DNA from 2 places in the Paenalcaligenes sp. GW821-LYS-B07-1 genome. Region 2 is predicted to be linked to the other one. Evidence: predicted binding sites of a transcription regulator. Region 2 holds the regulator's gene; the other holds the start of a gene.
What was found. The regulator FNR, encoded in region 2, switches genes on or off when oxygen is low (the NO sensors DNR and NnrR bind a similar motif). The targets are predictions, from matches to a motif close to TTGATNNNNATCAA.

Region 1: the regulator FNR is predicted to act here: its motif matches at 2,869-2,882, upstream of dsrO (sulfate reduction electron transfer complex DsrMKJOP subunit DsrO).

The regions. Positions count from the first base shown of each region.
Region 1 covers NZ_CM179516.1:20,725-36,286, forward strand. The annotation lists gene AC3QL0_RS00085 (ABC transporter substrate-binding protein) at 1-76, opposite strand, end outside; gene dinB (DNA polymerase IV) at 202-1,380, shown strand; gene AC3QL0_RS00095 (acetylornithine transaminase) at 1,603-2,796, shown strand; gene dsrO (sulfate reduction electron transfer complex DsrMKJOP subunit DsrO) at 3,128-4,018, shown strand; gene nrfD (NrfD/PsrC family molybdoenzyme membrane anchor subunit) at 4,034-5,122, shown strand; gene AC3QL0_RS00110 (molybdopterin dinucleotide binding domain-containing protein) at 5,140-8,223, shown strand; gene AC3QL0_RS00115 (DUF4168 domain-containing protein) at 8,381-8,752, shown strand; gene AC3QL0_RS00120 (response regulator transcription factor) at 8,776-9,447, opposite strand; gene AC3QL0_RS00125 (sensor histidine kinase) at 9,440-11,215, opposite strand; gene AC3QL0_RS00130 (tartrate dehydrogenase) at 11,294-12,370, opposite strand; gene pgi (glucose-6-phosphate isomerase) at 12,631-14,142, shown strand; gene AC3QL0_RS00140 (FAD-linked oxidase C-terminal domain-containing protein) at 14,351-15,562, shown strand, end outside.
Region 2 covers NZ_CM179516.1:1,201,148-1,216,709, reverse strand. The annotation lists gene AC3QL0_RS05720 (YbfB/YjiJ family MFS transporter) at 1-407, opposite strand, end outside; gene AC3QL0_RS05715 (LysR substrate-binding domain-containing protein) at 404-1,279, opposite strand; gene clpB (ATP-dependent chaperone ClpB) at 1,429-4,023, opposite strand; gene fnr (fumarate/nitrate reduction transcriptional regulator Fnr) at 4,357-5,082, shown strand; gene AC3QL0_RS05700 (hypothetical protein) at 5,185-5,418, opposite strand; gene ccoG (cytochrome c oxidase accessory protein CcoG) at 5,443-6,951, opposite strand; gene ccoP (cytochrome-c oxidase, cbb3-type subunit III) at 6,988-7,896, opposite strand; gene AC3QL0_RS05685 (cbb3-type cytochrome oxidase subunit 3) at 7,889-8,056, opposite strand; gene ccoO (cytochrome-c oxidase, cbb3-type subunit II) at 8,059-8,718, opposite strand; gene ccoN (cytochrome-c oxidase, cbb3-type subunit I) at 8,729-10,213, opposite strand; gene ccoS (cbb3-type cytochrome oxidase assembly protein CcoS) at 10,370-10,546, opposite strand; gene AC3QL0_RS05665 (hypothetical protein) at 10,565-11,524, opposite strand; gene aceA (isocitrate lyase) at 11,738-13,045, opposite strand; gene AC3QL0_RS05655 (MFS transporter) at 13,414-14,670, opposite strand; gene pgsA (CDP-diacylglycerol--glycerol-3-phosphate 3-phosphatidyltransferase) at 14,675-15,244, opposite strand; gene uvrC (excinuclease ABC subunit UvrC) at 15,276-15,562, opposite strand, start outside.

The DNA.
Region 1 (15,562 bases), 1.2 Mb from region 2:
GCAAGGTTTTAGCATTCAACGCAACGGGGGCCAACATCAGTGCGGCCAGTGCGGAAATCAGTATTTTTTGACGCATTTTTGGTGTGTCTCCTGACAGTTTGCTGACAGATGGAATGCGGCAATAGTGCCTTAGGCTATATATCAACGTCAACGTTTATTATGGCTTAACCAAATAACCAGTTATTTGATGTACCGTAAAAGATGAGTAGCCTAAAACGCATAGCCCACCTCGATATGGATGCATTTTATGCATCCGTGGAGTTGCTGCGCTATCCGGATTTGCGTGGAGAAGCGGTAGTGATTGGCGGGCGTAGTACGGATGCTCCCAAGACGCTTCCATCGGGGGAGCGGCGCTATGCCCGTTTGGGGGATTATACCGGCAGGGGTGTAGTGACTACGTCCACCTACGAAGCGCGTGCGTTTGGGGTGTTTTCGGCGATGGGGCTAATGAAGGCGGCAGAGCTTGCCCCACAAGCTTATTTATTGCCCTCGGACTTTGATGCATACCGACGCTATTCAGCGCTGTTTAAAGCTGCTGTGGCAACGATATCGGACCGTATAGAAAACCGAGGCATAGACGAGATCTATATTGATCTTAGCCATTTACCTGAAGACAGCGCTACGTTGGCGCAGCGTCTTAAAGATACGGTGTGGGAAGCCACCGGCCTTACCTGTTCTATAGGCATTACGCCTAATAAGCTGCTGTCTAAAATTGCCTCAGAATTAAACAAGCCTAACGGCTACACCATTTTGAGCATGGACGATGTACCAGATCGCATCTGGCCCTTGGCGGTTAACAAGATTAACGGGGTGGGCCCCAAAGCACATATCAAGCTACAAGAGCTCGAGATACATACTATTGGTGAGTTGGCGGCCACGCCCCCTGCTCTGTTACAGCAGCACTTTGGCTTAAGTTATGCACAGTGGTTAAGTCGTGTGGCGCAAGGTAAGGATGATCGCGAGCTAGACCTTAGCCCCGAGCCCAAATCTATTAGCCGAGAAACCACCTTTGATCGCAATCTGCATGTGCGCCAAGATAAGCAGACCTTATCGGCGGTGTTTAAACAGTTGTGCCAACAGCTAGAAGCCGATTTGCGGCGCAAAAAAGTGCGGGCACAAACCATAGGCATCAAAGTACGTTTTCATGACTTCAGTACGGTCACACGCGACCGCAGCGTAGAGATGCCGGTGGTGGAGGCAGCGGATATTCACGCGGTGGCTGGTCAGTGTTTACGACGGGTGCCGTTTGATAAACCGGCGTTGCGTTTGTTTGGTGTCAAAGCCAGTAATTTGGTCCCCGAAGACGAAGCAAGGCGCTGGGATGAGGCGCCGCAACAATTGTCGTTGCTGGGCTGGGAAGACGAGCAAACTTCGTTTTAATGGCCGTGGTGTGGCGCATGCGTAGCGTCTGTGTGCCACATAGGCGGCAAACACGCAGTTTCTCTTGCATTTCTGCGCTGTAGCGGTAAATTATGCATAATTGCATGGTGCTTTTACCGTGCGCGCTAATGCCTTTGTTTACGTGAAACTAAACAAGGGCTTTTGTCCATTGTGGGTGCACGATTTCACCCACTACGTTTTTACCTTATAGGGTTTGCCGTTATGCAATTTGATCGGTCCGGTGCCAAGGCGCTTATGGATATTACAGCTCGCCCGGAGCTGGTTTTTGTTCGAGGTCAGGGTTCCTGGCTGGAAGACCATAATGGCAAACGATACTTGGATATGATTCAGGGTTGGGCAGTGAACGCGTTGGGCCATAGCCCTAAAGTGATCGTAGATGCGATGCACGAGCAAGCGCAGAAACTGATGAACCCATCTCCAGCGTTTTACAACGAGCCTTCCATGGCGTTGGCAAAGCGTTTGACAGCAGCATCGTGCTTTGATCGCGTGTTCTTTGCGAACAGCGGTGGCGAAGCTAACGAAGGCGCGATCAAATTGGCCCGTAAATGGGGCAAAGTGAACCGTAACGGCTCCTACAAAATCATCACATTCGACCATGGTTTCCACGGCCGTACCATTGCGACTATGTCTGCCTCTGGTAAAGAAGGTTGGGACACGATGTTTGCGCCTCAGGTGGAAGGCTTCCCTAAAGCTATCCTGAACGATATTGACTCTGTTAAAGCACTGATCGACGACAAAACCGTAGCCGTGATGCTGGAGCCCGTACAAGGCGAAGGCGGTGTGATTGCTGCTACTAAAGAGTTCATGCAGCAACTGCGTGCACTGACCCGTGAAAACAATATGCTGTTGATCGTGGATGAAGTGCAAACCGGTATGGGCCGTACAGGCAAAATGTTTGCCTACCAGCACTCCGAGATCGAACCTGACATCATGACCTTGGCTAAAGGTATTGGTGGTGGTATTCCTTTGGCAGCACTGTGTGCAACCGAGTCCGCATCGTGTTTCGCACACGGCGAACAAGGCGGTACCTACGGCGGTAACCCGGTGATGGCTGCGGCTGGTTTGGCTGTATTTGATACCTTGGCGGCTCCTGGTTTCATGGAATCCGTACAGGCACGTAGCCAACAGTTGTCTGACGGCTTGAATGCACTGAGCAAAAAATGGGGCATGAATGGCGAGCGCGGTATGGGCTTGCTACGTGCACTGAAAATGGACCGTCCTGACGGTGCAGCGATTGTATTGGCCGCGCGTAACCGTGAACCTCAAGGCATGTTGCTGAATGCTCCACGTCCAGAATTGCTGCGCTTTATGCCCGCACTGAACGTAACTGAAGACGAGTTGGCTCTGGCCTTGTCAGAGCTGGATGCGATCATCACTGAAGTACGCAGCCGCTAAGCACTAGGCCCGTGTAGGGCCTATTCCTTACTTTCTGTAGGGATAAATGAACGTTATATAGTCAACTACATATTGAGCAGTATCAAGCTTTGCTCATTCTCATGTGTAGGCAGGCATTACACCCCAAAACCCTTAATACCTGATGGCTTATAGGCTTGAAAGGATTAAGGGTTTTCTATATAGGTACTTTCATCTACTGAGGTAAGTTTTTGTAGCTATAGGTGGTGTAGGGGCCAACTCGTATTCTGACCATAACGCACTGAACCGCGCTGATTTTTACAATAAATCAAAATGTTGCGGGAAGTGTAAGCAATGATGTCAGGAGAGTTCTATGAGCCCTAGTCCAGAAGCCAACACCGGTGCTACACCGCGCCAGAGCATAATCCGTTTTTTCTCGCGCAAAGCACGGGCAGAATCACTGCAACCGGCTACACCAGCTACCAGTGTGTCTACTTCAGGCTGCCAAGGGGCCGCACGCTCCTGTGCGAGTCAGGCACAACAGCCAGACGCAGGTCGTCGCGCATTCTTGCGTGGTATTCCTGTGGTGACCGCCGCCGCAGTCGCCCTGCCCACACCGGCAATGGCAGACGAGCAAAACAAACACCGTTGGGCCATGTTGGTAGACGTACGTAAGTGCATTGGCTGTCAGGCCTGTACGGTGTCCTGTATTCAGGAAAATGCTGTACCGGAAGGCAGCTTCCGTACGGTAGTGTCCACCTACAGTGTGGCACTGGAAGGCGAAGATCAGCCCGCCGGTACCTACGTGCTTCCACGACTGTGCAACCACTGTGATAACCCACCCTGTGTGCCGGTATGTCCAGTAGGCGCTACCTTCAAACAAGAAGATGGTTTGGTGCTGGTAGACAGCGACCGCTGTGTGGGCTGTGCGTACTGTGTGCAAGCCTGCCCTTACGATGCACGTTTCATCAATCACAACACCGGTAAAGCCGACAAGTGCACCTTCTGTGCGCACCGTCTGGAAGCAGGCTTGTTGCCTGCCTGTGTAGAGACCTGTGTGGGTGGTGCTCGTATTTTTGGTGATCTGAATGATCCCGATGGCGAATTGAACCACTTGCTGCAGGCATCCAAAGATGAGCTGAAAGTGCTGAAACCTGAGGCGGGCACAGACCCACAGGTGTTCTACATAGGGCTGGATGAGAAATTCCAGGGCAAGGTAGTAGGTGAAGCTGCCTTGTGGAAACCTCGCCATACGTCCATCTAAGTTCTGGAGCCTGCTATGTATACCCAAATTGTAGAAACCATCAACGTTTCCCGCGAAGTGGCTTGGTTACCCTGGGCGGTGCAGTACTTCTTCCTGATTGGTTTGTCGTACTGCGGTTTCCTGCTGTCGTTGCCAGGAGTTATGTTTAAACGACCATCGTGGAAAGGGATTTCCAACTTAGCCTTAGCGGTGGCCGTGATCTGCGGTATCAGTGCACCCGTGGCCTTGCTGGCCGACTTGCACCAACCCGGCCGTTTCTTGAATTTCTATCTGCACTTCAATCCTAAATCGTGGATGGCATGGGGTGCGGTATTTATCCCCGTGTATGTAGGTGGTTTGTTACTGTACGGCTGGTTGGCATGGCGTCCGTTGCTGGCTAAAACTGGCGCACAACCTACACGTTACGCCCCTATCGCTAGATGGTTGTCCTTAGGTGGCCATGAAAGTCGTACCGCACTAGGCATTGCTGCTGTAGTGACCACCATTGGTGCGATTTTGGTGGCGTTGTACACCGGTGCTGAAGTGATGGTAGTGGCGTCTCGCCCCCTGTGGAACACACCGTTGTTACCCGTGCAGTTTGTGGTGACAGCTATGGCTGGCGCGCTGGGTATGGTGTTGATTTTCAACCGCATGATGTCGTGCCCTGAACCGCTGATTGTGCAAAAATCCTCACGTTGGTTAGCAGTGAGCCAGCTGTGTGCATTGTTGGTAGGTGCGGTGTGGTTGGCAATTGCGTTGAGTGGCTTGTCTCCTGTACACAGTGCCGCGTTGGCGGAAGTTGCCCCAGCAGAAAACTGGCGCTTGGCCGCTGCATGGGCAGTATTGGCGACGGTGATTACCTTCTTGCTGGCATGGAAACGCCCCGGTTCTGGTTTGTTGATTGGTTTGTTGGCCCTGCACTCTACGTGGATGATGCGTTGGAGTATTTTCATCGGCGGCCAAGAAGTGCCTAAAACCGGCGCAGGCTACTACAGCTACCAGTTGCCCTTAGGGCCAGAAGGATTACTAGGCATTGTGGGTACAGCAGGTTTGTGGGTGTTCTTGTTCATCGCCCTCACCTCTTTACTGCCCTTGAATCAGTTGGGTAATACCCGTCAGGCCTGAATTGTTGGAGTACGAATATGAAAATAGAAAGACGTGAACTCATTGCAGCGGGTGGCTTGGTCGCTTTTGTAGCCGGTTTTTCCCAGACTCTGGGGCGTATGGCCGATAGCGTATTGGGTAAACCTACCGGTGAAAAACGTTTGCACGGCCACTCTGCCGAGCCTGAATACATTGTTGATCAAAAAACTGGCGAAGTACGCTTGAACCCTAATCAGCAAGTGAGCTACACCGGCTGTTTGGGCTGTACCACCTTGTGTGGTGTTCGTGTGCGTGTGGATAAACGCACCGGTGACGTGATCCGTGTCACCGGTAACCCGTACAACCCTCTGTCTACCGAACCTCACCTGCCTATGGATGTGAGCTTTAAAGACAGCTTGGTAGGCTTGTCACGCTTCAAAGATAAAGGTCTGGCTGGGCGTTCTACTGCCTGTGGTCGTGGTAACGCAGCGCTAGATCAAATTAACTCACCTTTCCGTGTGTTGACTCCCATGAAACGTGTGGGTCCACGTAATAGCGGTCAGTGGGAAGCGATTTCCTTCGAGCAGTTGGTGCAAGAAGTGGTAGAAGGCGGCGATTTGTTTGGTGAAGGTCATGTGGATGGTTTGCGTGCGCTGCGCGATCTGGAAACCCCTATTGACCCTAACAACCCAGCATTGGGCGCTAAAGTGAACCAAGTAGGTCATATCGTGAGTGTGAACGATGGCCGTGACTTCTTGGCGCGCCGCTTCTGGCAGAATGCCTACGGTACCTTGAACTACGTGGGTCACGGTTCGTACTGTGGTGGTTCATGGCGTTCAGGCTCTGGTGCTTTGTTTGGTGACCACCGTGGTATGCCACACGCTAAGCCTGACTTGGCACACGCAGAATTTGTGATCTTCATCGGTACTGCCCCAGGTAACGCGGGTAACCCGTTTAAACGTACTGGCGGTATGTTGGCGCAAGGTCGTGCCGCAGGCCGTTTGGAATACGTGGTGGTAGACCCTGTACTGAATAACTCAGACAACCGTGCTGCTGGCGATCAAGGCCGTTGGGTACCGATTCGTCCCGGCACAGACGGTGCGCTGGTGCTGGGCATGATGCGCTGGTTGATGGAAAACGATAGAGTCAACACAGCCTATCTCTCTAACCCTAGCATTGAGGTGGCAAAAGCCAATGGTGAGCCTTCCTTCACCACCTCTAGCTGGATTGTGATTACTGAGCCTAACCACCCACGTTATGGTCGCTACTTGCGCGGCTCTAACATCGGTATGGATATTGGTGAGGCCGAAGCCTTTGGCGACGATGATCCGTACTTGGTAATGAATGCTGCCGGTGAGCTGGTGCCGGTCAAAAACATGCAAGAGTCTGCACAGTTAGAGGTGCAAACAACGGTAGAAGTGGCTGGGAAACCGTTGAAGGTCAGTTCGGCGTATGAACTGCTGAAATCCGAGGTGTTTTCGCAAGACCTAGAGACCTATGCGAACGACTGCGGGATTGGTGCAGATGTCATTGCGGGTTTGGCAGATGAGTTTTCCAGCCATGGCCGTAAAGCCTGTGCCACAGCGCACGGCGGCATGATGTCTGGCGCGGGTTTCTACAATGCGTTCTCGGTTACTACCCTGAATGCGTTGATTGGTAACTTGAACTGGAAAGGCGGCTACGTCATGAACGGCGGTGGCTACCGTGATATGTCGCCCGGCCCACGTTATGACTTGGTTAATTTCGAAGGAAAAATTCAGCCTAAAGGTATACCTCTGGGCCGTAATATTCCTTACGAACGTACTGCTGAGTTCAAGCAGAAAAAAGAACAAGGGCAGGCTTACCCTGCGCAAGACGGTTGGTTCCCTAGCGCCCCAGGTTTGGCTACCGAATGGTTCGCCAGTACCTTCCACGGCTACCCATACAGCTTGAAAGCCATGATTATGTGGATGGCTAACCCGCTGTACGGTGTGCCGGGTTTGCGTGAGCGTTTTGGTGAGGATTTGGCTGACCCCAAAAAACTGCCATTGATCGTGTCTATTGATGGCTTGATCAACGAAAGTAACGCCTTTGCTGACTACATCGTGCCAGACTCTATGATGTACGAAAGCTGGGGTTGGACATCAGCGTGGAACGGTGTACCTACCAAGATGATGACTGCACGTTGGCCGGTGATAGAGCCTAAACAGGCCAAAACTGCCGATGGTCAGCCTATCTGTATGGAAAGCTTTGTGATGGCCTTGGCTAAAGCCATGGACTTGCCAGGCTTTGGCCCTGAAGGTTTGCGCGATAAAGATGGCAACGCTGTACCTCTAGAGCGTGCGGAAGACTGGTTCTTGCGTGGTGCCGCCAACATTGCGTACTTGGGTGGCAAAGCTGTGGGCGATGCAACCGACGACGATATTGCTATGTCAGGTGTAGACCGCTTGATGCCAGCCATGAAAGCCTCTTTGAAAGACGATGAAATCCGCAAAGTGGCCTTGTTGTACAGCCGTGGTGGCCGCTACGAGCCGCCTAGTGCAGCGCAAGACGCTGATAACGATGAATGGCAGCGTCACCGCTTTAGCGACCCGCTATGGGTGTGGAGTGAGCATGTAGGGGGCGCACGTAACGCCATGACCGGTAAGCACTTCTCGGGTTGTGCAACCTGGAAAGCACCGGCTTTCTTGGACGACACCCCTATGCGCACGGTGTACAGCGAAACCGAATGGCCGCTGCTGCTGGTGAGCTATAAATCGGCACTGCAGAACTCCTACAGTATCGCGACACGTATCACTGGTTTGCATCCGCATAACCCTGTGGTGGTGCACCCTGACGATGCAGCGAAACTGGGTCTGCAAACGGGCGATAGCGCTCGTTTGGAAACCCCCGGTGGCGTGATGCCTTGCACCGTCTTGGTACATGCCGGCGTGATGCCGGGTGTGGTGGGCGTAGAGCACGGTTATGGCCACCGCGAATTGGGCGCACGTAGTCACACCATCGGCGGTGCGGCACAGCCTGATCGCTCTGATTTGGCGGCTGGGGTGAACATTAACGATCTAGGTATTGTGGATCCTACCCGCGCTAGCCGTTCGCCTTGGGTAGATTCGGTTTCGGGTGCTGCCGTACGTAACGGTTTACCCGGCAGACTACTCAATGCTTAACGTTTAGCAACATGAAACGGGGTTGCAAAGCAACCCTGTTTTGTGCGACAGTAAATTACACATGGCATCCCGATACAGGTTTACACACTAGGTTACTTGTAACGCCTGCTAAGGCTTGTCATGATGGTTACTCACGGATATTGATGAGGAGGTTCACATGGCACAAACCCTGAAAGCATTCTTGGCAGCGGCTGCGATTGCATTTGGACTATTCAGCCCGTACGCCATGGCACAGGGCTCACCTGCTGCAACTGGTACAGCCATCCCGGTGGTACAGCCTTCTGACGCCCAATTGCAGCGTTACGCGGACATTTACAAAGTCGTGGTTAAGGAAGCCGAGCCTTATCAATCTCGCTTTTCTGCAGCCAAGACTGATGAGGAGCGACAAGCTATCGTCATAGAGGCTGACCAACGTTTGGTCGATGTGGTGAAAGGCAAAGGCATGGAGCTGGACGAGTACAACGGTATCAGCTTGGCCATTCAGCAAGATCCAGCGCTACGCTCCCGCGTAGAGGCTATGGTTAAGTAAGCCAAGGATCCTGCATTAGCGCCTTAGTCTTCAGCGACCGAGGGCATAATCTGATCTAATAAATCTGGGTCGGTCAGTAGCATTAAGTGGGCAAGTTCCGCTGCACTACTGACCGATGCCTTATCCATAATACGTTGACGGTGCACATGCACCGTTTTTTCACTGATACCCAAGCTGCGCGCCACCAATTTATTGGGTTGGCCTAGCGCCAGCAGTCGGGCTACTTCATATTCACGTTGCGATAAATGCGAGAGAGCCTCTTGGGCGGCCGCACGGCGTTCAGATGTACGGCGCAGATGACTGCCTTGGCGCACGGCGTTTTCTACCGCATCTAATAAGGCTTGGTCGCGGAAAGGCTTTTCCATGAAATCACAGGCGCCACTTTTCATGGCTTGCACGGCGAGTTCTACATCGCCATGCCCGGTGATAAACACAATAGGAATAGACCAACCGCGCGCATGTAAGCGTTGTTGCAAGTGTAGGCCGCTCATGACGGGCATACGTATATCCAAAACCAAACAGCCCAGATCAATGGGCACCTCATCGTGTTCTTCCATGAAGGTGACGGCACTGTTGAAGTCGCGCACGTTCCAACCTACGGACTCCAGCAAAAACACGAGCGAGCGCCTGAACGCATCATCGTCGTCAATGAGGTAGATAGTGGATTCTTTGATGGTGAATTCTTTATCAGTCATGTGCGGGTAATAGTAACGTAAAGATCATTCCAGGCCCGTGTTCAGGTTTGGTGGCAGTGAGTTGGCCGCCGTGTGCTTCGGCAATACCAACGCAGATGGCCAAACCTAGGCCTAGCCCATTCTCTTTGGTCGTATAGAACGCGTCAAAGACATGTTGAATTGTGTCGCTTTGCAAACCATGCCCCCAGTCACGCACGGCGATGGACACCAAGTTATCTTGCAGGGTGACTTTGACCTGTAAAACGCGTTGATCAGTGGGAAGGTCGTGCATGGCATCCAGACCATTTTTCAGCAGATTCAATAACACTTGCTGTATTTGTAAGGGGTCGGCCTGTATGCAGGTTTCAGGGGAGACTTGAGCATCTAACACGATGGACGGTGGGGTGGACAGCATATTGCTGAACAGATCCAACGAGTCTTGTATCAGACTAATAATGGGCAGGTGTTCGCGCACCGGGGGGCGCTTACGTGCAAAAGAGCGCACACGGCCCAAGATGCCAGCCGCCGTTTCGGCTTGGGTGATGATCTCACTGGCGGCTTGATTCAACGCCTCAGGATCTAGCCTGCCATTAGCCTGTCTACGCAGCAAACTTTGCCCGTAGTTAATAATGCCAGCCAGTGGTTGGTTGAGCTCATGCGCCAAGTTAGCGGATAGTTCACCCAAAATAGATAAGCGCGACATATGGTCGGCTTTTTCTTGGCTGGCCTGCATACGCTCACGCATGGCTTCACCTTCGGTGAGGGCGTTTTGCAATAACAGAGTGCGCTTTTGGATGAGGTATTCCACGCGTACGGTGTACACCAGCCAACCCAGTAGTACTAACAGGGCAAAGGCTAGAATGGGCCAGTAACGCTCGGCCAAATGTTGCAGCGTGGGTTCGCGCAAGTATTGGTAGGGGCCGATTTTTAACTCTTTGAACATATCGTGTACAGACTGGTAATCAGCCGGTACCGCCCACGATAGTCCTTGTTCGTCTGTAGGCATTTGCAGCAGAGCGACGGCCACTGCACGAGCCAGTTTTGGGTTGGTATAACGCAGCGAGGCCAATGGCCAGTTGGGGTACAGCCGTGATGACACAGCACAGCCCAAAGAGGTAGTAGGCAGCGGAGACACTACGCGGAATCGTTCTTGCCAGTTCGGTAGCGTTTCCAGCAAACAGCCACGTATAGCGCCTACATCGGCCTTGCCGCTTTCCACTGCTTGCCAAACCTTATCCATGGGCAAGCCTGTGAATAGCAGTTGCACATCAGTGTCGGGCTTTATGCCTAGGGCTTCTAACTCGCGCCAGAGCACTTGATAGCTGGTGAAGCCTTCGGGGGAGGTCGCGGCGAGTTTTTGTTTTTTGAGGTCAAACAGAGTGTTTAAGTCACTGCGATCGGCGCGGGCAATGACGGTAGTCCCCAAGGAGTTTTCGGCTGAGGGGCGGCCACCTTGTTCTAGGGTAGCGATACGGCTGGCCCCTAGTAGGGTTTCCAGCGTCACATAATGACCCGGGTTGGTCAGAATAAAATCTATGTCGCCATTTTCAATCGCATGCTGCAGCGATTGGTGATCGCCCTGCTTTAAGATGAAATGGTATTCGGGCAGTGCTTGGTTGAGGTGATCAATGGTGGATTCCCACGTGTCGTGGGTGGCGTCTGAATCCCGGTAGGCCAGTACGCCAATGCGTACGTCTTGTGCTGGCACAGCAAGGCTGTCGGACGCATAACCCAGTAGCAGGGTTAGGGTCAGACATAAGCCCAAAAAGCGGGACAGCAAGACAGTCATAAGACAGGGAAGCCAGTGCGCATAGGGCTTCTATGTTAGCGCATCGTGGCACCCTGCAAAACTTACGACTAACCCCAATTACAGCCTTTGGCAGATGGCTTCGCCCATTTCTGTGGTGCTAGCTGAGCCGCCTAGATCCGCTGTGCGTGGGCCATTTTCCAGAGTGTGTTCAATTGCAGACAGAATGGCGTCGTGTGCGGCGCGATAGTTGTCTTTACCATCACCCAAAAAGTCCAGCATCAGCGCGCCAGACCAGATCATGCCTATAGGGTTGGCGATGTTCTTGCCATAAATGTCGGGTGCTGAGCCGTGTACAGGCTCAAACAAGGATGGGAATTTACGCTCGGGGTTTAGGTTGGCGGATGGTGCCAAACCGATGGTGCCAGTACATGCTGGGCCCAAGTCAGACAAAATGTCGCCAAACAAGTTAGATGCAACGACGACGTCGAACTGTTCAGGCTTCAGAACGAAGCGCGCCGCCATGATGTCGATGTGATGTTTGTCCCAACGTACATCGGGGTAGTCGGCGGCGCGAGCAGCCACGCGTTCGTCCCAGTACGGCATGCTGATCGCCAAACCGTTGGATTTGGTTGCGGCACTTAGGTGTTTAGCAGGGCGACTGCTGGCCACTTTAAAGGCGTAGTCCAGCACACGGTCTACACCGGTACGGGTAAAGATGGATTCTTGAATCACGACTTCACGGTCGGTGCCTTCAAAAATACGGCCGCCCAAGTTGGTGTATTCACCTTCGGTGTTTTCGCGTACGACTAAGAAGTCGATATCGCCCGGTTTTTTGTTGGCCAAGGGGCACGGTACGCCCGGCATCAAGCGTACAGGACGCAGATTGATGTATTGGTCAAAGCCACGGCGGAATTGCAGCAACGAACCCCACAGCGACACGTGATCAGGCACCACATCGGGCCAGCCTACCGCGCCGAAGTAAATCGCATCAAAGGGAGCCAAGTGTTCAAACCAGTTCTCTGGCAGCATGGTGCCGTTTTCTTGATAGTATTCGGCGCTGGACCAGTCCAAATGTTCAAATTCCAGCTCAATGCCATGCTGTCGTGCGGCGGCTTCTACCACTCGCAGCCCTTCGGGCATAACTTCTTTACCTATACCGTCTCCGGCGATGACGGCGATTTTATGAATGCGCATAGTTTGTCTCTGTAGAGGCTTTAATTGTTAGAACTGAAAGCCAGTATAGCGCCGGAAATTGCAAGCGGTTGGGCTGTGAACAGCGTGTTTGCTAGATGGACAGCAAACTTGGGAAAGGCTGAGGGTATAATCAGCAGTTGGGTCTTGATGTTGCGACCCTGATGGCTTTAGTGATCCTTTAAGAAGAACCTCCTGACGTGCACTATCCTGTTCCTCCTCTTACGCAACTAGACTCCTGGCAACACTTTGCAGATGCTGCTTTGCAAGCTTCTGTGCAATTGGATTCCGTACGCTGTATACGCGCGGCGGGTCTGCATGCTGACTTTAGTGGTCAACTGCATTCTGCGGAACTAGAGGCCGCCGCCAAAGCATTGCTGGCGGACAGACAGTTTGAGCAACAACGCGACATTCTACTGAGTGGTGGTGTCAGTAATGTGACGGAAGGTAGAGCAGCGTGGCATACTGCGTTGCGAGCACCTGCTGCACCTAAAGAGGAAATCACAACCGAGCGCGAACGCCTGAATGCGTTTATTCGCACGGCGGATATTAGCCGTAAATGGCGCAACATCGTGCACATAGGTATTGGGGGTAGTGACTGGGGTGTGCGCTTAAGCGTTAGCGCCTTTGGTTACTGTAAGCAGTGGCGTACGGTACGCTTTGTGGCCAATATTGATGGTCACGCGATAGCCGGTGCGCTGTCTGACTTGAATCCTATGGATACGCTGATCGTGGTGGCGAGTAAGTCATTCACCACGGTAGAAACATTAGAGAATGCCTCCCGCGCATTGGAGTGGCTAAAAGCCGCTGATGTGCCTGATCCGTACAGCAATGTGGTGGCCATTACCGCACGCCCTGACCGCGCGCATGAATGGGGCATTCCTGAGCACAATATTTTCAGTTTCTGGGACTGGGTTGGCGGCCGCTTTTCGTTGTGGTCCGCCGTGAACCTGACCACCGCCATGGCGGTGAGCAGTGATGTGGTGGCCGGTATGCTGGCCGGTGCTGCGGCAATGGATAAACACTTTGCCGAAGCCCCTATAGAGCAAAACATTCCCGTACAAATGGCCTTGGCTGGCGTGGTGAATCGCAGTGTGCTGGGCTATGGTTCGTTGAACGTGGCTCCTTACGATTTCCGCTTAGGGCATTTGGTGTCCTACATACAGCAGTTGGAAATGGAGTCGCTGGGCAAATCAGTAGACTTGAATGGCGAATTGGTAACGGTGCCTACCGGTCCTGCAGTGTGGGGGATGCCGGGTACTGATGCGCAGCATACATTTTTCCAGTGGTTGCACCAAGGCAGTGATGGCGCGCCAGTGGATTTCATCGTGTGTCAGCACGCGGATCATAGCTGGCCTACCCACCATCAAACCTTATTAGCCCACTGTTTGGCACAGCGCGAAGCGATGCTGCGCGGTAAAAGTTATGCACAGGCATTGCAAGAATGCTTGTCTAGCGGCATGGAAGCCGAAGAAGCATCTTGGTTGGCTAAACACCGCGTACACAAAGGTGGTCGTCCTAATACCTTGATTGTGTTGCCACATTTGACGCCATATAGCTTGGGGGCGTTGTTGGCAGCCTACGAACATAAAGTGTTTGTGCAAGGTCTGATCTGGGGCATCAACCCCTTTGATCAGTGGGGTGTGGAATACGGTAAGCAATTGGCCGCAGGCATCTTAGGTGAGCTGCGTCAACCTAGTGCAGAAGCGACCCACCACGATGCGTCCACCACCTATTGGGTGCAGCAATTTAGACAGTCCGACGACCAAGACTAATCAAAATAGACAGACAGTTTGTACTGAAGGTATGTGCTCTTAGGGTTTATGCCGCTATGCGCCTTGGTATAGTTAGGCTACCATTAAATGGTCTTACCACTTTACCAAATGTGAGTGCCTGATATAGCGATGGGCGTATCGTGCTGATGCGCTCTCTGTCAGGGCTACACATCTGATCCATTCGTACATGGATTGCGACAGGGGCCTTATGTCTGACCTTCATGAACACAATCTTTATGCGGAATATCAGTTTGACCCTGTGGACAGGGATGCGCTGATCGCCGCATTGCAAAAGGCTACATCTGCTGAAGCCGTTTTGCACACACCAGAACAACTTAAACCCTACGAGTGCGACGGCTTTACGCTGATTCGCAGCTTGCCGTTGTTGGTGGTGATGCCCGCTAACGAAGAACAAGTAGTGCAAGCCATTAAAGTCTGTGCGTCAATGGGCGTGCCTATTGTGGCGCGCGGTGCGGGTACAGGTTTGTCGGGGGGCGCCATGCCGCACCCACAAGGTGTACTGCTGTCATTGGCAAAGCTGAACAAAATTCTGAAAATCGACCCTTATGCGCGCACAGCCATTGTGCAGCCGGGCGTACGTAACCTGAAAATCTCTCAGGATGCCGCTCAGTACGGGTTGTATTACGCACCTGATCCATCTTCGCAGATCGCCTGTAGTATCGGCGGTAACGTAGCCGAAAACGCAGGTGGTGTGCACTGTTTGAAATATGGTCTGACTATCCACAACTTGTTGAAGTTGCGCGTCGTGACTATTGATGGTGATATTCTTGAAATCGGCAGCCATGCATTGGATGTGCCTGGTTTCGACCTGCTGTCGTTGATGACCGGTTCCGAAGGTATGTTGGCAGTGGTCACTGAAGTGACCGTGAAGCTCACCCCTACACCGCAATTGGCACAGTGTATTTTGGCCAGTTTTGATGACGTGGCCAAAGCCTGTGATGCCGTGGCAAACGTGATTGCGGCCGGTATCATCCCAGCTGGTCTGGAGATGATGGACCAGCCAGCGACAGTTGCTGTGGAAGCATTTGTGAAAGCGGGTTACCCATTGGATGCCGCCGCGATCTTGCTGTGCGAATCTGATGGTACGCCAGAAGAAGTGGCCGCCGAAGTGGCTCGCATGAAAGCGGTGTTGACCGAAAGTGGCGCAACCGAAATTCGTGTGTCGCAATCTGAAGAAGAGCGCGCCCTATTCTGGGCAGGTCGTAAAGCCGCCTTCCCGGCAGCTGGCCGTATCTCGCCTGACTACATTTGTATGGATGGCACCATCCCGCGCAAACGCTTGTCCGAGATGCTAGTGACCATGCAAGACCTAGAGAAAAAGCATAACTTGCGTTGCTTGAACGTGTTTCACGCAGGCGATGGCAACTTGCACCCTCTGATTTTGTTTGATGGCAGTATC
Region 2 (15,562 bases):
TGCCCCCGCTGCTCAAATAACCATAACGATGCCGCCACAAACCCTAATGCACTCACCACACCGGCCACACCACGCACAATTAATATGACCCACACAGGCACAGGCACAGGCAACGCTAAGACAGCCAAACACAAGGCTGTTCCCAATACAGACCACAAACACAGTTTGTAGGCATAACGTGCACGCATCCGTACCGCTAACAGTGCTCCTAGCAAATAGCCTGCATAATTCATCGATGCTGCCCAGCTCCCCTGCTGCACGCTAATCACGCTGTCTTCCACCATGTAAGGGAATACAGCCGTAAACGCAAAGCGCCCAAAGCCCATGCCTACCGACAAAATTAACGCTGCCTCTACGGCTGAGCGCCAATGCCCCAATGACATACTGCGATGTGCAGCGGCTGTCATTTCACAGCCTCGGACAATAACGCTAAGAACGACCTAAACGCCGGCACATCATAGCCTTTACGCCATATCAACAAAGTGTCTACCGAAGCCACTTTCAATGTGGGCATACTCTCTGGCACCCTCGCCAGTTTCAACACACTAGCAGGAACTAAGGTCACGCAATTGCCTGCCGCCACACAGGCAATCATGGCGTGATACGAGGCAATCTCTAACACACGCCATTCAGGTGTATCTGCTATACCCAAGACCTGTTCTGCTATGCCTCTATACGTGCACCCTAACGGAAATGCCACCAAGGTACGTGTTTGAATTTCAGACACCTGCGTCACCGCAGACTCGCTACTAGGTAATAGCAACAGCAGCTCTTCTGTCCATACAGGCATGGCTTGTAAACCTAACTCATCCAGCAACACATCAGCATCCGTTGAGCTCGCTAAGGCGGCAAAGGCACAATCTAGCAGCCCGGTGCGCAATTGCTCTATGAGCGCACGTGTAGGACCTGTACTCAGTTGCAATTGAGTGCTCGTATGTTGGGCGTGGTAGTTAGCCAATAAAGCGGGCAATCGGCTTGCCGCCGTACTTTCCATACTGCCCATACGTAAGGTGCCGCCATCAAGACCACCTGTTACCACATGCCTAGCTTCTGCTTCCAAGGCTAATAGCCTATTGGCGTAATCCAGAAATTTCTGGCCCGCTGCTGAAAGCGCCAGTCGTTTACCTGTGCGTACAAACAGCTCCGACCCCAAGTCAGCCTCTAATTGCTGTATACGAGTGGTCACATTAGACGGGGCTCGCCCCAAATGTGCTGCAGCATGTGTGATGCTCAGCTCGCTCGCTACCGTGGTGAAGATACGTAGAGTTTCGGAATCCATTAAATTCTTCTTTTAAGAACAAAATACACAAAGTATTCTTTTAATGAGAATTTAAAATATACACCTCTACGCAGAAACACCATAGCCCTATATACAAAAAAGCCCCACTCAAAGAGATGGGGCTTTTTGCTTAACAAGCACTAACAGGCTTATGCTTTGCTTGCTTTCTGGTCGAACACAAAACTGCCGTCTCGCCAGTCTACCGGTACTACATCGTCTTCACCGAACTGGCCTTCCAGAATCAGTTTGGCCACTGGGTTTTCGATGTTTTGCTGTATAGCGCGTTTCAACGGTCTTGCACCAAACAACGGATCGAAACCAACTTTTGCCACTTCAGCCAATGCAGCATCGCTAACTTCCAACTGCATGCCTCTGTCAGCCAAGCGTTGTGCCAAACGTTGCAACTGGATTTTGGCAATAGATTGAATCTGTGCCTCGCCCAGTGCATGGAACACCACAACCTCGTCAATACGGTTCAAGAACTCAGGGCGGAAGGAAAGTTTTACCTCTTCCCATACGGCTGATTTCACTTTCTCGTACGGCTCGCCAACCATTTCCTGGATGTGATGAGCACCCAAGTTGGATGTCATAATCACCACGGTATTACGGAAATCAACCGTTCTACCCTGGCCATCCGTCAAACGACCATCATCCAACACCTGCAGCAAGATGTTAAATACATCTGGGTGCGCTTTTTCTACCTCATCCAGCAGAATCACACTATACGGTTTACGACGCACGGCCTCAGTCAAATAACCGCCCTGCTCGTAGCCCACATAGCCCGGAGGCGCACCTATCAATCTGGCTACCGAGTGTTTCTCCATGAACTCTGACATATCAATACGAATCAAATGATCCTCAGAGTCAAACAAGAATGCAGCCAAGGCTTTAGTCAGCTCGGTTTTACCCACGCCGGTAGGTCCTAAGAACAAGAACGAACCATAAGGCTTAGATGGATCAGCCAAACCAGCACGTGAACGTCTGATCGCATCCGCAACCAACGACACAGCTTCGTTCTGACCTACCACACGCTCTTCAAGGTGCTGCTCCATGTTCAGCAATTTTTCACGCTCACCTTGCATCATACGAGACACAGGAATACCGGTTGCACGTGACACAACTTCCGCAATTTCCTCAGTACCTACCTGAGTACGTAACAGCTTCGGCTTGTCTTCCAGTTTGTCTTTAGACTGCTCGGCAGTAGCCAAACGACCTTCCAGCTCTGGTAACTTGCCATACTGCAGTTCAGCCAACTTATCAAACTGACCTTTACGTTGCAGTTCAGCCATTTCCGCTTTGAGCTGCTCAATTTCTTCCTTGATAGACTGTGTACCTTGTACAGCTGCTTTCTCTGCTTTCCAGACTTCTTCGTAGTCGTTGTACTCGCGCTGTAAACGCTCCAACTCCTCTTCAATGGTGGCTAAACGACGCTGTGACGCATCATCAGTTTCCTTACGCACAGCTTCACGCTCGATTTTGAGCTGAATCATGCGGCGATCTAGCCTATCCATGACTTCAGGCTTGGAGTCAATCTCCATACGAATACGGGCAGCAGCTTCGTCAATCAGGTCAATCGCTTTATCCGGCAAAAATCTGTCGGTAATGTAGCGGTTAGACAGCTCGGCAGCAGCCACAATGGCCGGGTCGGTAATCGCCACACCATGATGCAGCTCATAGCGCTCACGCAAGCCACGCAAAATCGCAATGGTAGATTCCACATCAGGCTCATCCACCAGCACTTTCTGGAAACGGCGCTCTAACGCAGCATCTTTCTCTATGTACTGACGGTATTCGTCCAGCGTGGTTGCACCAATACAATGCAGCTCACCACGTGCCAATGCCGGCTTCAACATATTACCTGCATCCATAGCACCTTCGGCTTTACCTGCGCCAACCATGGTATGGATTTCATCAATAAAGAGAATGGTTTTACCCGCGTCTTGAGACAACTCTTTCAAGACAGCTTTCAGACGCTCTTCAAATTCACCACGGTATTTAGCACCCGCCAACAATGCGGCCAAATCCAATACCAACACGCGTTTGTTTTTCAGGTTTTCAGGCACTTCGTTGTTCACGATACGTTGCGCCAGCCCTTCCACAATCGCTGTCTTACCCACACCCGGCTCACCAATCAGCACAGGGTTATTTTTGGTCCTACGTTGCAAGATCTGTATAGAACGACGAATCTCATCGTCTCTACCAATCACTGGGTCTAACTTGCCCAAGCGAGCACGCTCAGTCAGGTCAGTGGTGTATTTGGACAACGCTTCTCTATTCGCGTCGCCTTCTGCATCACTGACCGATTCACCACCGCGCACAGCATCAATCGCTGCTGCTAGCGCTTGTTCATTTAGACCTGTTTCTTTTAATAAGCGGCCTGCCTGCCCTTTATCTCGGCTTAATACCAACAAAAACAATTCGCTGGCAATATAGGTATCGCCACGCGAGGTTGCTTCTTTTTCTGTTAATGCCAACGCGCTTTGCAGCTCGCGACTAATATTTAGATTTACATCCCCAGATGAAATCTGAGGTAATGCATCAATTGCCTTTTTAACTTCGGCTTGTAAACGCGGCACGGCCACACCAGCACGCGCCAATAGACTGCCTGCTCCGGAATCCACGTCAGCCAACAATGCAGCCAATACGTGCACAGGTTCCAGATAAGAATTGCCCTGTTGCAATGCCAAACTTTGCGCATCAGCCAAAGCTTGTTGAAATTTTGTCGTTAATTTATCAATTCGCATGTTGCCTTACTCTAGGTAATGTGCAGAATCTTGCGATGAGTATTCACAGACTGCACCAGATTAATTTCGCTTGACTTATAGATGATGACATCTGGTCAAACTTCAAGAGCCTGTTAAAATCATTTATGTGATTATTTGCATTTTCTTACATTTATTGCAACTTACTAAAATAAAAGAAAAAGCAAAATCCTTGATGTTTCAAAAAGAGCTTTTAAATAAGTTAGAATACTAAGTATGGCACTTCACTCCGAAGTGCAACTTTTATGCTGCGCTTGAAAATAAGCTCTAACCACGGTCGTTGTACCTAACCATTTTCAACCGTAGCCGCTTTCTATGCAAAAACGAATCTCTGTCAGTCACGATGCTATACGTTGCTCATCCTGCATGCTGAATGAAATCTGCTTGCCGCTAGGGATGTCCAACCACGACCTGCAGAAGCTGGATGATCTGGTCAAGGAACGTATACGTCTGAGCAAAGGCTCTTTCCTGTTCCACCTTGATGATGAAGTTGATGCCATCTATGCATTACGCACTGGCAGCATCAAGACACAACTGGAAGACGCCTCCGGCCAAGTACAGATTACTGGCTTCTTGCTACCAGGCGAGATCATTGGCATGGACGGATTATTGAATAATCGCCATGTCTCTCACTCTATCGCACTGGAAGACAGTGAGGTCTGTGTGATGCCGTTGAACGAGCTAGATAAGCTCTCATTGCAGCTACCTATCTTGCAACAACAACTGCGTCGTCTGATGAGCAAGGAAATCAACCGTGCTCATACTCTGATCATGAACTTAGGTGCGTTACGTTCTGAACAGCGTCTAGCTGCTTTCTTGATCAACCTGTCTCAGCGTTTGTCTACCTTGGGTTACTCCCCTTATCAGTTCATTTTGCGCATGAGCCGTGAGGAAATCGGTAACTTCTTAGGCCTGACATTGGAAACCGTTAGCCGTCTGTTCTCGCGCTTTGCTCGCGAAGGCCTACTGCGTATCCAACAACGCGAAGTCATGATTCTAGACCTGCCTGCTCTACAAGCCATGGCTGGAGTAGACTGCTAAACCGCAGCCCTCTATACGCAAGCCACGCTACATCGCAACGCGTAAGCATCAAAAAAATCCCACGTTACAACGTGGGATTTTTTTGCTACGTAGTATTTGGCTTTATTCAGCCTCTACCACTACGGGTGTCTCAGGTGCCTTGTCTCGCGTTACGACCAAGCCGCGCTTCTGACCACCATCGTTAATGGTTTCGCTAACCCCTGTAGGTTGCAACACCAAGGCAATGGTCACTGCACAACCAACCATAGCCAAGAATGGGCCTGCCATAAGGATCCACGGCCAAGGCTCTTTAAACCACGGCTGTGTATCCAAATCCTGATCTATTGCATTTGACATGATGAGTCCTTTATCGTGTGCGCCCTAGCGAGGCACATAAAAACGTGTTTTCTCACTGATGAACTCTTCACCAGACTCAGCGCTACCAGGTTTACGGGCCGTAATCACGATATCGTGCATACCCTCCTTCAAACCCGCATCGACAGGAACTTGTACGTGCACCGGAATCAGTTCGTTCGTTGCTGCAGGTACAACAATTTCTGCACTGCCACCATTCACTGTACTAATGGAGATACCAGGGAAACCCTCTACACCCAACTCGATGCGCATAGGCTGCTCTGACTTGTTCATCATTTGCAGTCTATAAATGTTCTCTATATGACCGCCCGGAACTTCGCGCCCCATTACACCCCGATCTCGGATCACATCCATATGTAGATCATTACGGGCCATCAGCGAGTAAACCGCTGCCACAGTAATAAGACTCAGAATTGCAATATACACCAAGATGCGTGGCCTAAACATATGCCTACGTACCTGATCCTGACTCAAGCGCTCGGTAATAGCACGGCCAGAGGTGTAGCGGATTAACCCTTTAGGATAATCCAGTTTTTCCATCACATCGTCACAGGCATCGACACAGGCCCCGCAACCAATACACATGTATTGCAGCCCTTCTCGAATGTCGATACCGGTCGGACAGACCTGCACACAGAGGGTACAGTCTACACAGTCCCCTAAGCCTGCTTCTTTGTGATCCACTTTCTTGGAACGTTTACCACGAGGCTCACCGCGCACATGGTCATAACTCACCACAAAGGTGTCGTCATCCACCATCACGCTTTGGAAGCGTGCGTACGGGCACATGTACTTACAGATAGCCTCACGCAGGAATCCAGCATTCCCCCAGGTAGCAAAACCGTAGAATAACAACCAGAACCACTGCCATGGGCCCAATGTGAAATCTAGAATCTGCGCACCCAACTCACGAATAGGAGCGAAGTAACCGATAAACGTAAAACCAGTCCAGAGAGCAATCACAATCCACAGGAAGTGTTTTGTGGCTTTAAGACGCAGTTTTTTGGCGCTCCACGGAGCCTCATCCAGACGGATGCGAGCCATACGGTCGCCTTCCACCTTGCGTTCAACCCACATGAATATTTCGGTATATACCGTTTGCGGACAGGCGTAACCGCAGAAGAGACGCCCCGCCATCGCTGTAAAGAGAAACAGCGAGAAAGCCGACAAAATCAGCAGCACAGTCAGATAAATAATATCTTGTGGCCACATCACAATGCCGAACAAGTAGAACTTCCTCGTACCCAGATCAAACAATACGGCTTGGCGTTCATTCCACTGCAACCAAGGCAGACCGTAATAAATAATCTGGGTGAGGAATACTAGGGCGATTCGCCAGTTGGCGAATACCCCTTTTACCGATCTAGCATAGATCTTCTTATTGACGTCGTCGATCTTAACAGCATGAGCAGGCGCTTTAGCTGTCACCGGTTTGGAGGAAATAGGTGGCCGCCATTCCGGTACCTGCTCTGTATTACCTTCGTCTGGTTGACGATGGGGAGCGTCACTACTCATGCTACACCTCAACTTACAATAATCACATCACAATGCTTACTTAGCAGTGTTGTTGCCCAAACCCCAAACCCAACCGGCCAACAAGCGAATTTGCTCTTCGGTTAGGCGGTGTTTCTGGGCTGGCATCTGGTTGTCATGGCCGTTCAAGATACCGTCAACGATCACAGCTTCCGAGCTACCATACAGCCAGTTACCGCTAGTCAAGTCAGGAGCACCTAACAGCTTATTGCCTTTAGCATCAATACCGTGACAAGCAAAACATGTTTGTTCAAACAGTTTTTTTCCGGACGGTACACGAGACTGGTCATGAGCCAAGCTGTTCAAGGAACGCACGTACTGAGCGATGTCGGACGCTTCACCAGGAGTCAACACACCTTTGTGTGCTGTCATGATGCCACGGCGACCTTCAGTAATGGTGTGCAGAATATCCTCAGGCTGGCCACCCCACATCCAAGCTCCGTCTGTCAGGTTAGGGAAGCTTGGGCTGCCTTGAGCATCGGAACCGTGACACTGAGCACAGTTGTTCAAGAACAAACGTTGGCCAATGGCACGAGCTTCTGCATCGTCAGCGATTTCATCCAAAGGCATTTCACGGAAACGAGCGTACGTTGGAGCTAAACGCTCGTTAATTTGCTCTTGTTGTGCTTGCACTTCTTTAGCGGACGAATAACTCAACATCCCCTGATAACTACCCAGACCTGGGTACATAATCAGGTAGCCTAGTGCAAAAACACACAGCAATATGTACATAACGGTCCACCAGCGTGGCACATTAGTATTGAGCTCCGTGATATTGCCGTCCCACACATGGGACGACTCTTGCTCTTCTATGGAAGGAGACAGCCAAGCGCGCTGAGTCCACAGCAACCACAGACAGAAGACAATGCCCAACAGAGCAATAGCGGAGATGTAAATCCCCCAGCCTAGATTAAAAAAATCACTCATTCGAACCTCCCTTCTCGTCAGCTTCATCCGGCAATGCGAAAGGAAGCATAGACCCATCATGGTTGGCTTTTTTACGGCCATCCGACCACGCCCAGATCACAATACCAATGAACGTCACAATGCCAAGTATTGTCATCAGACCATTCAAGAATGCAACCATGATTAGCGTCTCCCCTCGGCTACAGCTTGTTCAGCTGCTGCGCGACCTTCTACACCCATACCCTGCAGATAAGCAATCAGCGCATCTTCTTCGGTTTTACCAACCAATTGCTGAGGTGCTTTTTCAATCTGCTCGTCGGTGTAAGGTACGCCGATAATACGCAGAGCATTCATACGTGCACGCACGTCGTCATTTTCTACGCTGTTATGTTGCAGCCAAGGGTAGGCTGGCATGTTGGAAGCAGGTTCTGTATCACGAGGATTACGCAAGTGAATACGGTGCCAGTTATCGGTGTACACGCCACCTACGCGGGCCAAATCAGGACCAGTACGTTTGGAACCCCACAAGAATGGGTGATCGTACACAGTCTCGCCGGCCAGAGAGTAAGGACCGTAGCGCTGTACCTCGGATTGCAGCATACGCACTTGTTGGGAGTGGCAGCCCACGCAGCCTTCACGAATGTAGATATCTCTACCTACCAAACGCAGGGGCTCGTAAGGCTTCACGCCTTCTGTGGGTTCAGTCATAGAGTGCTGGAAAAACAGCGGCACGATCTGTACCAAACCCGCAAAGGAAATCACCAGAATACTGAGCACAATCAATAAACCAACGTTGCGCTCAATCGTGGCGTGTGAAAAACCTTTTTTCTCAGTTGAGGACATTGATTGCTCCTTATTCCGTAACAACAGCCGGACCAACGTTAGCCGGACTGATCGCATCAGGGTTAGTCAGCGGAACAACTGGGTTCACACGAGGTTTGCCCCATGCAGTCAAGAAGACGTTCACGCCCATCATGACAATACCGCAAACAAACATAAAGCCACCCAATGCACGAATTGCATAGAACGGATAAGTTGCTTTCACCCCTTCAACAAAGCTGTATGTCAGCAAGCCATCAGGAGCTGTTGCACGCCACATCAAACCTTGCATTACACCGGAAATCCACATCGCGGCGATATACAGCACCACGCCCAGTGTTGCCACCCAGAAGTGGATCTCTACCAGTTTTGGCAAAGCCATCTGTTTTTGGCCATACAAGCGAGGAATCATGTAGTACAGGGAACCGAAGGTCACCATCGCTACCCAACCCAACGCACCGGAGTGCACGTGACCGATAGTCCAGTCAGTGTAGTGGGACAGGGAGTTCACAGTACGGATCGCCATCATGGAGCCTTCGAAGGTAGACATACCGTAGAAGGACAAGGAAGTTACCAGGAACTTCAAGATAGGATCTGTACGCAGTTTGTGCCAAGCGCCAGACAAGGTCATGATACCGTTGATCATACCGCCCCAAGATGGAGCCAAGAGGATCAGCGAGAATGTCATACCCAAGGACTGTGTCCAGTCAGGCAAGGATGTGTACAGCAAGTGGTGAGGACCAGCCCACATATACGTAAAGGCCAACGCCCAGAAGTGAACGATGGACAAACGGTAGGAGTACACCGGACGGTTAGCTTGCTTAGGTACGAAGTAATACATCATCCCCAAGAAACTTGTGGTCAGGAAGAAACCCACAGCATTGTGACCATACCACCACTGCACCATCGCATCTTGCACGCCAGCATAGACGGAGTAGGACTTCCACATGGAAACCGGAATTTCCAAGTTATTGAAGATGTGCAGTACGGCAATCGTGGTAATAAAAGCACCGTAGAACCAGTTCGCCACGTAGATGTGACGCACACGGCGTTTAACGATTGTGCCAAAGAACACCACAGCATAAGACACCCAGACGATAGTGATCAGGATATCCAGCGGCCATTCCATTTCTGCGTATTCTTTGCTGCTGGTGAAACCCATAGGCAAAGTAATCAGCGCCCCCAACATCACTAGCTGCCAACCCCAGAAGGTGAAAGAAGCCAGTTTTGTACAGTACAGACGTACCTGACAGGTACGTTGAACCACGTAGTACGACGTTGCGAACAGTGCGTTACCGCCAAAGGCGAAAATTACCAAGTTGGTATGTACTGGACGCAGACGGCCATAGCTAAACCATGGCGTTTCGAAGTTAAGTTCAGGCCAAATTAGTTGCAAGGCAACAAGTAAGCCGACACTCATGCCGATAATTCCCCAAACCACTGTCATGATGGCAAACTGCCGCACGACGCCGTAGTTGAAGACTTCGGCCTGTTTCCCGACTGTCTCGGAAGTGCCCATTTGCTTCCCCTATAACACTAACATTACAAAATTAATCTCCTGAGCCATGATCGCTCATGCTCGGCCGTTGCTCCCTGATCTTAATCAGGGAACTTATTATTAGTGTGGTTATTGTGTGGATTTATACCAACTGGCACAGATCCTCACAAACTCACACTATTTCTTTGTGCGCTCCGCATCCCTGTGCGTGCTGTCATCATCGTTTAGTATTGATTCGCCAGCGGATTGGGAGTTTTCAAATTGTCCGGCAAAAATGGCCCACCAGAATGCCACCCCCATCAGGATCACAAACAGCAACGAGATCGGTATCAGGAGAAACAGTGACTCAAGCATGGTGTACCACCTTTTTTGTTATGCAGTGACTTCACTACCAGACAGGTGATTACCCGAGATACGCTGACGGTAAATGCGCCAGGAATTCAGGGCCACCAATAGTGAGGACAGCAGCATAGAAACAGCAGCAACCCAAGGAGAGACCAATCCTATAGCAGCTAGGGGGGTCATCAACAGGTGCCAGACAATAGAACCGTATAAATTTTGTTTGGAGATATGTTCTGTGCGTTGGATAAGGGCAGAGATGTCTGCCTCAGATTGTGCAGGTTGCACCATCAATCCCGCCTGGGCGGCGGCAACAGCTGTAGGAACGGACATGGACATGGCACAGGGACAGCTCATGACGAATAACGCCACCATCACTGCCACAGCATGGTCTGGTTGATAGAAGAACCACACCACACCCAAGACCAAGGCCAAGGCCACTTGAATAAGAACAAACCAGAAGGCTAATGTGTTAGCACGCACCGAGATACCGGCGCGAAACTGTTCCACGCGATCAAAAGACTGACCACGACTAATAGATTGTCGAGCACAGAATTCCAAATAGCGGGCCGTCAGCAAAAACGCTACAAACATGCTGACAGAATCAAAGTAGACTTCGCCCTGCCCTTGCCAAGTGCTGATAACGCTGGGTATGAATGCCACGATAATGCCTAAGGCAACGGGCACATCCATCCCAACTTTGAATTTTTTAAGACTATTCCATGCGCCAGCCCAAATAGGCTGAGCACAGTACATCATGACAGGAACGGTAAGCACTAACGCGGCCCAGTTCATGATCAAAATGGCTTTATCCATCAATGCCAGACTGTCAGGTTCCATTGACTCTGAGCGCAAATACCCTGGAAAAGCAAACATCATCACCTGCATCATGGCCAACCACGCCAATCCAAGTCGCGCGAGCATGTGCTTGCGCTGACTGCGCTGCTCGTCAGATAGACCCGCAGGGATAGTAAATATAGAGTATGCGCGCATAAAGAGAATAGATAAGCGTTAACTGCTTATTAACCGTTTACATGCATGCTAACCGTTATCGGCGAAAGCTTGAATACATGATATGAGGTACTAGTCGGGTGCATTCTACTACAAAGGTATCAGAAGGTCTGCCAACGTCTCGCTTCTGTTTGATACAGAACAAGCCGCAGCATCCAAAGATGCTACGGCTTGTATCAACCCATGATGCTAGCTTTATTCAGCGGCTTTAGCAAATTGGGCAGCTTCTGTGGAGCCTGCCAATGCTGTAGTAGAAGATTGGCCACCTTCGATAGTTTGTGTTACAGCATCGAAGTACCCAGTACCTACTTCGCGTTGGTGACGTACCGCTGTGAAACCACGCTCTGCTGCAGCAAACTCACGCTCTTGCAGATCAACGAAAGCGGTCATGTTGTTGCGAGCATAACCGTGTGCCAGATCAAACATGCCGTAGTTCAGTGCGTGGAAACCAGCCAAGGTGATGAACTGGAATTTGTAACCCATTGCACCCAACTCGCGTTGGAATTTTGCAATAGTCTGGTCATCCAAGTTTTTCTTCCAATTAAAGGAAGGCGAGCAGTTATATGACAGCATTTTGCCTGGGAACTGACGGTGAATGGCTTCAGCAAAGCGTTTTGCGTACTCCAAGTTCGGCGTAGATGTTTCACACCAGATCAAGTCAGCGTAAGGAGCGTAAGCCAAACCGCGCGAGATCGCTTGATCCACACCTGGACGTGTGCGGAAGAAACCTTCTACCGTGCGCTCACCTGTGATAAACGGTTTGTCGTTGTCATCTACATCGCTAGTAATCAGGTCAGCCGCTTCTGCATCAGTACGAGCAACCAATACTGTAGGTACATTCAGAACATCGGCAGCCAAACGAGCAGCCACTAGTTTAGAGATAGCTTCGCGTGTTGGAACCAACACTTTACCGCCCAAGTGACCACATTTTTTCACTGCTGCCAGTTGATCTTCAAAGTGAACGCCAGATGCACCTGCCACGATCATGGATTTCATCAGCTCAAATGCGTTCAATACACCACCGAAACCAGCCTCTGCATCGGCAACGATAGGAGCCAAGTAATCGATATAGCCTTGATCACCAGGATTCATACCTTCGGACCATTGAATTTGGTCACAGCGCATCAAGGCATTGTTAATACGACGTACAACCTGAGGAACCGAGTTGATGGGGTACAACGATTGGTCGGGGTACATTTCGCCTGCACCGTTTGCATCACCAGCCACTTGCCAGCCAGACAGGTAAATCGCTTTCAAGCCAGCTTTCACTTGCTGCATAGCCTGGTTACCTGTCAACGCACCCAATGCATTTACAAAGGGTTCTTCAGTAATCATCTTCCACAACTTCTCGGAACCGCGACGCGCCAAGGTGTGCTCTTCTACAGTAGAGCCACGCAGACGGATAACTTCTTCAGCACTGTATGTGCGTTTGATACCTTGCCAGCGTGGGTCCTCGGCCCAGTATTTCTGCAAGTTGCGGATTTCGGTTTCGCGGTTACTCATGTCAGTCTCCAATACAAGAAAAAGAAAACAATCAAGATGAGTATTAGTCTACGCAAATGCTGCGTCTGCAACACACTTATATCTTATATAAGACTATATATTTTTATAATTAATATCAATAACATACGATTTATATTTCAAGATATGAAATCATATTTTTGTTTATGGAAAAATTTATTGTGCAGCGCGCCATTTGGTTTTCACAATGCGGAAAGCCACAACCACAATATGAAAATTGAACCTTTTTGTACCAAAAAATAATAGAAAATAAAAAAACACCTCGAAAATTGGCGTTATTCCAATTTCTGAGGTGTTTCTTTACTACAACCTATTACTCTCTATCTATATAGAGAGCACGGACTACGACGTTACTTCTTCTCAGCAGCCCGTGCAATCCACACTGCCATCGAGGCAGAAATACAAAATGCTACGGCAGCCCCAAACCATGGACCTCTATTCAAACCAGCATCCAACATGGCGCCAAACATCAACGGAGCCAATGACGAACCCACATCCATGCCTGAATACACCAAACCGTATACAGTGCCTGTTGCCCCTTTAGGGGTCACACGTCTAATCAGCATGTCACGCGATGGTGCAGCCACACCAGAGAAGAAACCCGCCAACCCCACCATCACGACGGCAACAGACGAACTTAAAAGCCCTGAGCCTAGCAGCACCAACATCAACCCGGCAAAACACAGGGATAAAAATACCGTGCGCTCACTTCGTGCATCAGCTCCGACCAAGAAACCGCCCGCCAACATCCCCACTGCCGCTGTCACCATATAGGCTGACAATGCTGTACCTGCTACCACCGGGTCAATGTGATAAACACTACCCAGCATAGGGATGGTGTAGTTCTGCACCGAAGACAACGCCATAGAGGAAAAGGCGAAAAATAAGAAAGCGCCCCACAAGGCAGGTTGCTTACAGAGTATTTTTAGAGTTTGCCAGACCCCCTCACTCGCCAAGGATTTTTCGGACGATATTTCTTGTACTGCTTCCACTTGCTGTCGCTTATGCTGACCAGCTAACAGGTTTCTACCCAAGAAAGCTGCACACCACACCACCGCAATTAATCCTGCCGCAGAAAAAGCGGCTGCTCGCCAACCATGATCAGAAGCAATCGCCGCCACAAATAAAGGCGTTAATGCCCAGCCCAAGTTACCTGTTAGACCATGCACGCTAAACGCATGCCCTAAGCGTCTTGCACTGACACGGTGATTAATAATGGAGTAGTCTACCGGGTGAAAAATGGAATTCCCAGCACCACCAATGGCAGCCGCTAACCACAGCATCCAGTAACTGGTAGCAAAACCAATCATAATGCCGGAGATCACAAAGCCTCCCAAACCAAATAGCAATACAGGAATGGGGCCTATACGATCGACAATAAAACCCGAACTAGCCTGTCCCAAGCAAGACACCACAAAAAATGTGGTGGCTAATGCGCCCAGCTCAACATAGTCAAAGCCAAACTCGCGCGCTAAGAACACATACAGTGTGGGCAGTAGCAGTTGAAAAAAGTGCGAACTGGCATGCACCACACCTATAAGGCTAATGATGCTCCAGTCTTGTTTTCGATGAACGACTTCTTCAGCGGTCAGCTCTGATACAGCCATGGCATTAACTCTTACGGGCTATTTCAGGCCAAGCTTTCTTCAAGTAATAGCACATGGACCACACTGTCAGAATCGCCGCGATGATGATTAACACCTGCCCAATGACGCCCACAGGTATGTCCTCGTAGTTTTCCCAGTACAACAAACATGGGATAGCGAGCATCTGCGCTGCTGTTTTGAATTTACCCAACCAATTAACCGCCACGCTGCTGCTAGCACCCATTTGTGCCATCCACTCGCGCAAGGCTGAAATGGCGATCTCACGACCAATAATAATAAAGGCGATAACAAAGCCCACGCGCCCTAAATCCACCAATACCAGCAATGCGGCCGATACCATCAACTTATCGGCAACTGGATCCAGAAACGCACCAAAGGCTGAGGTTTGATTCCAGCGTCGCGCAAGCCAACCATCGAACCAGTCCGTGATAGCAGCCACGATAAAAGCGCCACAGGCTAATACATCACGCGAATGTATGTTCATCCAACTTTCTGGCAAGAAAAACAACGCCAGTACCAGCGGGATCATCAGGATTCTCAACCAGGTCAGGGCCATGGGAAAAGTAAGAGGCATCATCATGTGGCTAACTCGGTATTACAAAACATCAACGTAAAGCATAGTAGATACGCTCAGCTAATGCAGCAGATATTCCTTCAACAGAAGCTAAATCATCTATGCTCGCATTTACTACACCTGTAAACCCGCCAAAGCGAGCCAACAAGCGTTGCCGGCGTTTTGCTCCTACGCCTTCTATATCTTCTAATCGTGACACATTCCTAGACTTTGCGCGACGGGCTCGCATCCCAGTAATGGCAAAACGGTGCGCCTCATCGCGCGCCTCAGCCACTAACATTAATGCAGGAGACGCCACACCCAAGCGCAGCTCGGGCC